DNA from 2 places in the Providencia rustigianii genome. Region 1 is predicted to be linked to the other one. Evidence: riboswitches for the same ligand, from Rfam matches in the RefSeq annotation. Region 1 holds a riboswitch; the other holds the start of a gene.
The links. A riboswitch is a leader RNA that binds a small molecule or an ion and turns the genes downstream of it on or off. The one in region 1 is predicted to bind thiamine pyrophosphate.
Positions count from the first base shown of each region.

Region 2: it holds a riboswitch for thiamine pyrophosphate, as region 1 does, so the genes downstream of both, thiB (thiamine ABC transporter substrate binding subunit) here and thiC (phosphomethylpyrimidine synthase ThiC) in region 1, are expected to answer to the same signal.

Region 1 covers NZ_LR134396.1:444,705-449,057, forward strand. The annotation lists gene thiC (phosphomethylpyrimidine synthase ThiC) at 1-1,584, opposite strand, end outside; TPP riboswitch at 1,732-1,844, opposite strand; gene EL244_RS02040 (DUF6392 family protein) at 2,208-2,714, opposite strand; gene EL244_RS02045 (DUF6392 family protein) at 2,812-3,309, opposite strand; gene EL244_RS02050 (DUF6392 family protein) at 3,369-3,860, opposite strand; gene EL244_RS02055 (DUF6392 family protein) at 3,920-4,353, opposite strand, start outside.
Region 2 covers NZ_LR134396.1:3,063,980-3,068,332, forward strand. The annotation lists gene ptsP (phosphoenolpyruvate--protein phosphotransferase) at 1-1,128, opposite strand, end outside; gene rppH (RNA pyrophosphohydrolase) at 1,133-1,666, opposite strand; TPP riboswitch at 1,780-1,874, shown strand; gene thiB (thiamine ABC transporter substrate binding subunit) at 1,936-2,940, shown strand; gene thiP (thiamine/thiamine pyrophosphate ABC transporter permease ThiP) at 2,916-4,353, shown strand, end outside.

The sequences.
Region 1 (4,353 bases):
TTTAACGTCCTCTTTATTCGGCAAACCGAGGTGCTCTTTTGGTGTCACGTAGCATAGCATTGCACAACCAAACCAGCCGATCATGGCGGCACCAATACCGGAAGTGAAGTGGTCATAACCCGGTGCGATATCGGTAGTCAGTGGGCCTAATGTATAAAACGGCGCTTCATGACAATGTTCCAATTCTTCGGTCATATTACGGCGGATCATCTGCATTGGCACATGCCCTGGCCCTTCGATCATCACTTGAACATCATATTCCCATGCGATTTTAGTCAGTTCGCCGAGGGTATGTAATTCTGAAAATTGGGCTTCATCGTTAGCATCTTGAATCGAGCCTGGACGCAATCCATCACCGAGTGAGAGAGAAACATCATAAGCCGCGCAGAGTTCACAGATTTCACGAAAATGCTCATACAAAAAGTTTTCTTGATGATGAGACAGGCACCATTTCGCCATGATGGAGCCACCGCGGGAAACAATTCCGGTCAGGCGTTTGGCGGTCATTGGCACATAACGCAGCAATACACCCGCGTGAATGGTGAAGTAGTCGACCCCTTGTTCTGCCTGTTCTAGCAGCGTATCGCGGAACATTTCCCACGTTAGGTTTTCGGCAACGCCATTGACTTTTTCGAGGGCTTGATAGATTGGCACAGTACCGATTGGCACTGGGCTATTACGTAAAATCCATTCGCGGGTTTCATGAATATAGCGACCTGTCGATAAGTCCATCACGGTATCGGCGCCCCAGCGGGTAGACCAAATCAGCTTTTCCACTTCTTCTTCAATGGAGGAAGTGACCGAGGAGTTACCGATATTGGCGTTCACTTTGACTAAGAAATTTCGCCCGATAATCATCGGTTCGGATTCAGGGTGGTTAATATTGGCAGGGATAATCGCTCGACCCGCCGCCACTTCTTGGCGAACAAACTCAGGGGTAATATTTTCTGGCAAAATCGCCCCGAAACCCTGTCCCGGATGCTGATGACGTAAAACTTCACTGCGAATACGTTCGCGCCCCATATTTTCACGAATGGCGATAAACTCCATTTCTGGGGTGATAATCCCTTGGCGAGCATAGTGCAGTTGAGTGACACACTTACCATTTTGCGCTTTCAGGGGAGCGGGGCGATGATTAAAACGCAGGTGATCTAAGCCGGCATCGGCAAGACGCTGTTGAGTAAAATCAGAGCTTAAATTCTCAATGGCGATGGTATCTGCGCGCTCACTGATCCACGGCGCTCGAATTTTTTTCAGCCCTTTATGAACATTGAGTTCAGAAGCCGGATCGCCGTAGGGACCTGAAGTATCGTAAATTGGGATTGCTTCGTTGTCTTCGAATTGAGGATTGTCTTTTTCACCACCGATCAGGGTAGGGGATAGTTGGATTTCACGCATCGGGACTTGGATATCTTGGCGTGAGCCTTGAAGATAAATGCGCTTTGAATTTGGAAATGAAACGCCAGAGATAGTGTTAATAAAATCTTCAGCGGCATCCCGTTGTGCTTTACGAGTACGTGCCGGTGCAGCTTTTGGGGATAAATCAGTCGTCGGTATTACAGAATTATTAGCATTATTGGACATAGCAATTTCCTGACATCGTCACAGGCTATTTGACGTAGTGCGCCAATAGCGGGTTTATCGAAAGAAAGTTGCTTGTCTGGAGCTCGGAGGAGTAATTGAATAACGTTGCGGCTGGTTTTTCGCCAAATGGATAAGCGAAAATTGCGCTGAATGATTACTCTTGTTCCCTTCGCGGGTATTAACCCGATCAGGTTCCGCGGATCCCGAATTAACGGTCTCAGCCTGATGCGTTTGCATGCTAGGCACTCCGACAAGAATGTTTAGTATAGAGTTTCCCCGTCATTCTTCAAGCGATAAGTGCGTTGGCTTCACTCGGCTACCCTAGTCACATACTTGTGTATGCTCCTCGGGATATCCTCGCTTACCGCCTTCTTCTAGCTCGAATAATTTAGGGGAAATCAGCGTATTAGGTAAAAATTAAAAACCTAGAAATTAATAATTAAAAGTTAAAACTAGGTTAGTTAGTTCTAATCAAGGTTAAAACCAAGAACTGAGTTTACAAACGCCACGAATATTACGGCGTTATTGCATGTTGGTGAGTTTGAATAATAGAACCACCAATGAAAAAATACTTCCCATCATAGGTATTCCCTAACCGTTGACTAATTCTTCAATATTTACATTCACTTGTAATGATCTACTTTCCAGCGTTTTTCTAAGTTATCTAACAACTCAAATGTTACTGATTGTACAAAACCTTTCATTACAGGATGATAACTGACCAAAATAGATGTTTTTTTCTTCAGACTTGAATCATTTAAAATAAATACTTCTGATTTACCAAATTCAAAGCCCATAACTACTTTTTCTGGGGCAACTCTTATAGGGTTACCTATGTGTGCATAAAACCAGCGGTCAGTCATGACTTGCTCCAATCCAAATGGTATTTTGTTTGGGAAAACCCATTGATTTCTGACATTATCAGGGATCAACGTTATCGTAATCTGTGATAATTTCTTAGATGGGTTATCAAAAGATAAAAACACATACTCTTTTGTCATCCTCAGGCTTAAATCATCATCCCCTGAGTTCCCTTGAGGCTTGGTTTTATAAGGAATCAGTCCATCGTTATAAAGTTCATCATAGGTATCCCCTAACCGTTGTACTAATGCTTCAATATTTACACTCATTCGTATAATCCTTTTGCTTAGCTCCTTTGGGATTAGTAGCACATTGGGGGATTAGACTATTTATGGTTAAATATCCTGTTATCATCCTGCTACTGAATTAAATTCGCTTTTCCCAACGTTTTTCTAGCGCTTCTAGTAATCTAAAAGTTACTTTTTTCACGTTAATTCTTTTAGGTCCATATCCATAACGTAACGATATAGCAATTTTTTTAGCTAAATTATTAATAGTGTATGTTTCTGTTTTACCAAATGAGATCCCTGCAATTATTTTTTCTTTTCCTGTTCGGATAGGTGAACCTAAATGTTCATGTACCCATTGTTCAGTCATTACTTGCTCTAGCCCAAAAGGAATATCATTGGGAAACTTCCATCCATTACGCATATCATCAGGAATAACCGTTATCGTGACTTCTCTTAACGTTTTCGATGGATTATCAAAAGATAAAAAAACAGACTCTTTTTTCATATCTAACGTGACAACATCGTCTCCTGAGTTCCCTTGAGGCTTGGTTTTATAAGGAATCAGTCCATCGTTATAAAGCTCATCATAGGTATCCCCTAACCGTTGTACTAACGCTTCAATATTTACACTCATTTGTATAATCCTTTTGCTTCGCTCCGTTGGGATTAGGTCACATTGGAGCATTAGGATTTTTATTGCTTCCATTCATTATTTAGTTGTTCAAGTGATTCAAACGTAACTTCCTTTACGTTAACTTTTTTAAAGCCATAGCGACAAGAAATAGCGATATCCTGACTTAACGATTCATTTTTAAACCTAAAAACCTCCATTTTACCTAAAGGTATACCCATAACTATTTTTTCATTAGCAATGCGAACAGGTGAACCAAAACGTTCACGCAATGACACCTCTGTCATCACTTGTTCTAGTCCAAAGGGAATATCGTTCGGAAACTTCCATCCATTACGCATATCATCAGGAATAACCGTTATCGTGACTTCTCTTAACGTTTTCGATGGATTATCAAAAGATAAAAAAACAGACTCTTTTTTCATATCTAACGTGACAACATCGTCTCCTGAATTCCCCTGAGGCTTGGTTTTATAAGGAATCAGTCCATCGTTATAAAGCTCATCATAGGTATCCCCTAACCGTTGTACTAACGCTTCAATATTTACACTCATTCGTATAATCCTTTTGCTTAGCTCCTTTGGGATTAGTAGCACATTGGGGGATTACGATTCTATTGTTTCCATTCGTTCTCTAATACATCAAGGTATAGAAAAGTAACACTCTTAACATTTACTTTTTTATATCCATATAACATTGAAACTGCGATTTTTTTATCTAAAAGAGGAGATTTCAGAATGAAAACCTCTGTTTTCCCAAAACTAATTCCCATGATTATTTGTTCAGGTGCGCTTCTAATAGGTGAGCCTAAATTTTCATATAGCCACCGTTCAGTCATCACTTGTTCTAGTCCAAAGGGAATATCATTCGGAAACTTCCACCCATTACGCATATCATCAGGAATAACCGTTATCGTGACTTCTCTTAACGTTTTCGATGGATTATCAAAAGATAAAAAAACAGACTCTTTTTTCATATCTAACGTGACAACATCGTCTCCTGAGTTCCCTTGAGGCTTGGTTTTATAAGGAATCAGTCCATCGTTAT
Region 2 (4,353 bases), 1.2 Mb from region 1:
GGGTTCAATATCCGCCCCCATGATTGCAGGGATCCCCATAGCTCGGATCAAAATGGCTGAGTGAGAATGGGTTGCTCCATCCCGCACGATCACGCCAGCCAATTGCTCAATTGGCAGTTCAGCGAGTACGCTCGCACTCAACTCATCGGCAACCAAAATAAAACGTTCAGGCCACTGGTTGGTTGGCGTTAAGGTGTCATCCAGATGAAAAAGTAAACGCTGCCCCAAGGCGCGCAGGTCAGAACCACGTTCCCTTAAATACAAATCACGTAGGCGAGAAAATTGCTGAGCATAATCCTCTATAACCGTTTTTACTGCCCATTCAGCAACCGCTCCCTGCTTTATGGCAACAAATAGCCGTTTTTTTAATTGAGGATCATTAAGTAAATGATTATACAGATCGAAAATTGCCGCACTTTCTTTGGAGGAACTCGCCGTAAAACGTTTGCTGATCCGCCGGAATTCCGCGGCTGCACTCTCTAATGCCAACACTAAACGCTGCTGTTCGCCTTCAACATTTAACGTGGTCGCTTGGCAGACACTGTCGAGAGATGGCTGAGAAGTATCCTGCCAACCATAAGCCATTGATACCCCTTGAGATACAGGGATAGCTTTTATCCGATTTTGCCGATATTGCCCGAAGATACCTTTAGTCTGTGCTTGAGAAAGGATCACCGCCAATTGCATTGACAGAGTCACCATAAAGGACTCTTCAGTTTCGTTAAATAGCCGTTTTTCTTTGTGTTGCACCACCAGCACGCCTAATAATTGGCGGCGATAGACAATGGGAACACCAAGGAATGCCTTGAGTTGCTCTTCTTTTAACTGAGGGAGATATTTAAATTGAGGATGTTCGCGGATATCAGCGAGATTGAGCATTTCAGATTGTCGACCGACGACGCCAACAACCCCTTCGTCAAACCCAAGACGAATAGCAATCCCGCTAGGCTTTTTCAGCCCGCGAGTTGCCATTAAGTAATAACATTGCCGAGGGTGATCTGCTAAATAGATGGAGCACACATCAGTGCGCATCGCTTTGCAGGTTTCATTCACCAAGACTTCTAATGCTTGAGTTAAGCTGGTCGCCATCGCGACCTTCTCGACAATGTCACGTAAACGCGTCAACATAGGCTTACTTTGCTCCGCGCCTACGATTATTAAATACGGGTCGTTGTGGTAATTTTTGTTCCTGCAAAGGCATAACAACCGGAGCGAATTCTTTCATAACACGGCGATAAACTTCCCGTTTAAAAGAAACCACTTGCCTAACAGGATACCAATAACTCACCCATCGCCAGCCATCAAATTCTGGCGAGTTACTGCGCTGCACGTTTATATCAGCTTCATTACATTGGAGTTGAAGTAAAAACCAACGCTGTTTCTGCCCAATACAAACAGGTTTTGTATCCCAACGCACCAAACGCTTAGGTAATTTGTAACGTAACCAATTACGGGTAGATGCCAGTAACCTGACGTCTTTACGCTGTAGCCCGACTTCTTCGTATAATTCACGATACATCGCTTGTTCTGGTGATTCCCCTGGGTTGATGCCCCCTTGAGGAAACTGCCAAGAATGCTGACCATAACGGCGAGCCCATAAAACCTGCCCTTGCCGATTACAAATTACAATTCCTACATTCGGGCGGTAGCCATCATCATCGATCACTAGACTACCTCAATAACCAAATTTGAAAGATGCCTAATTGTTTCACACATACCCAAACTGGTAAACCTATATCAATACAGTTTGCAGATATGGATGAAGTAATTACAATAGTCTACGTCTCAACGGGGTGCCAGATTTTGGGCTGAGAAATAACCCGTAGAACCTGATCCGGCTAATACCGGCGTAGGGATTTGAGCTACCGCCAGTAAATGACTGTTTCGGTGCCCTCTCAAATCCTGTGTGTTTTTATGATTTACGCAGGAAAAACAATGGCTAAAAATACATTTTTCACGTCCCTAATTACCCTTAGCGCTTTGAGCTTCGCCGCTTTTTCGTGGGCAGAAAAACCAACGCTAACGGTCTATACCTATGATTCATTTGCTGCCGAGTGGGGTCCCGGCCCTCAAATTAAAAAGAATTTTGAAGCCCAATGTGACTGTGAGTTGAAGTTAGTCTCCCTTGGGGATGGCGTGGCGCTACTGAACCGACTTCGAATGGAAGGCAATAAAAGTAAAGCCGATGTGATTTTAGGTTTAGATAACAACCTGATGGATTCAGCAGAAAAAACCGGTTTATTTGCACCTGCTGATATCAAAACTGACGCACTCAAACTCCCTATCGAGTGGAATAGCGAAACATTTATTCCTTATGATTATGGCTATTTCGCTTTCATCTACGATACCAATAAAATTAAGCAGCCACCAAAGAGTATGAATGAGCTGCTGGATGAAAAAAATAATTGGAAAATCATATATCAAGATCCTCGAACTAGCACTCCGGGCTTAGGCTTAATGCTGTGGATTGAAAAACTGTATGGTGATAAATCTGCTGATGCATGGAAAAAAATGGCAGGTAAAACCCTGACGGTCACAAAAGGATGGAGCGAAGCTTACGGGCTATTCCTAAAAGGTGAAGGTGACTTTGTTCTTAGTTATACCGCATCACCGGGCTATCAAATTCTTAATGATAAAAAAGATAATTATGCAGCAGCATTGTTCGCTGAAGGGCATTATATGCAAGTGGAAGTAGCGGCAAGATTAAAAAATGCCCCGCAACCTGAATTAGCGAAACAGTTCTTACAGTTTATGCTAACCCCTGAATTCCAAGGTACATTACCAACAACTAACTGGATGTACCCGGTTATCGATATGCCGCTCCCTGAAGTGTATAACGTGCTACCACTGCCGACTAAATCTCTACAATTTAGCGCACAAGAAGTTGCCAAAGACCGCCAAGCTTGGACTCGTTTATGGCAAACCGCCGTCAGTCGTTAATTAATGTCACCTTATTGCCGGGGGCATTCGCCTCCGCTTTATTGATCACTGTTGCGCTACTAGCTTTTGGCGCGCTGTGGTTTTTTGCGCCTGAAATTTCGCTCAGTGAAATCATCCACGATGAATATCTCTGGCACGTTATCGGTTTCACTTTTTGGCAAGCTTTACTGTCAGCGGTATTTTCCGTTCTTCCCGCAATTTTGTTAGCGAGAGCCTTGTACCGCCGACGATTTTTAGGTCGCACACTGTTACTTCGGCTGTGTGCTATGACCTTAGTGCTTCCCGTATTAGTGGCTGTATTTGGTATTTTATCGGTCTATGGGCAAACTGGTTGGTTAGCAAAACTATGCCTATGGATTGGCTTGGAATATGACTTCTCGCCTTATGGTTTACGCGGGATTTTATTGGCACATATTTTTTTCAACATGCCACTCGCAACACGCATGCTTTTGCAATCATTAGAAAATATTGCAATTGAACAACGTCAAAGTTCTGCTCAGTTAGGCTTTAATGAGTGGCAGCAATTTACTATTTTGGAATGGCCTTATTTACGTCGACAAATGTTGCCCACTGGTGCGCTCATTTTTATGTTGTGCTTTGCCAGCTTTGCTACCGTGCTAGCACTCGGAGGCGGTCCCGCAGCAACCACTATTGAGTTAGCGATTTATCAAGCCTTGAGTTATGACTTTGATTTGGGTCGAGCCACTCTCCTTGCCTTAATTCAGCTCATATTCTGTGTCGGCTTAATGTTAATTTGTCAAAAAATAAACCACTCTTTTTCTGTTGGCTTTAGCCATCAAACTCAATGGGTTGACCCCGCTGATAATCTTTTTCGACGTGTTCGCGATACCTTACTGATCATTTGTGCCATTTTATTGCTGATCCCACCGCTACTGGCGGTTGTCGTTGATGGGTTAAACAGTCAATTATTGAATGTGCTACAGCAGCCTGCATTATGGCAAGCAACCTTAACATCCGTATTTATTGCTATATGTGCTGGCGTATTGTGCGTCACATTAACGTTAATGTTACTGTGGAGCAGCCGTGAATTACGTCTGAGAAATGCCCTACGCTTAGGGCAAGCGATTGAGCTCAGTGGGCTAATTATTTTAGCCATGCCGGGTATTGTTTTGGCAACCGGATTTTTTATCTTTTTTAATGAAACCGTGGGAATTCCTGAAAGTCCGTATCCTTTAGTGATTATGGCCAATGCGTTACTTGCTATTCCTTATGCCTTAAAAGTATTAGATAACCCAATGAAAGATCTGGCTCAGCGCTATAATCCCTTATGCCAATCATTGGAAATCAGCGGATTTAACCGATTTAGGATCATTGAATTTAAAGCACTACGCAAACCTATTGCCCAAGCTTTAGCCTTTGCTTGCGTCATTTCTATTGGGGATTTTGGGGTTG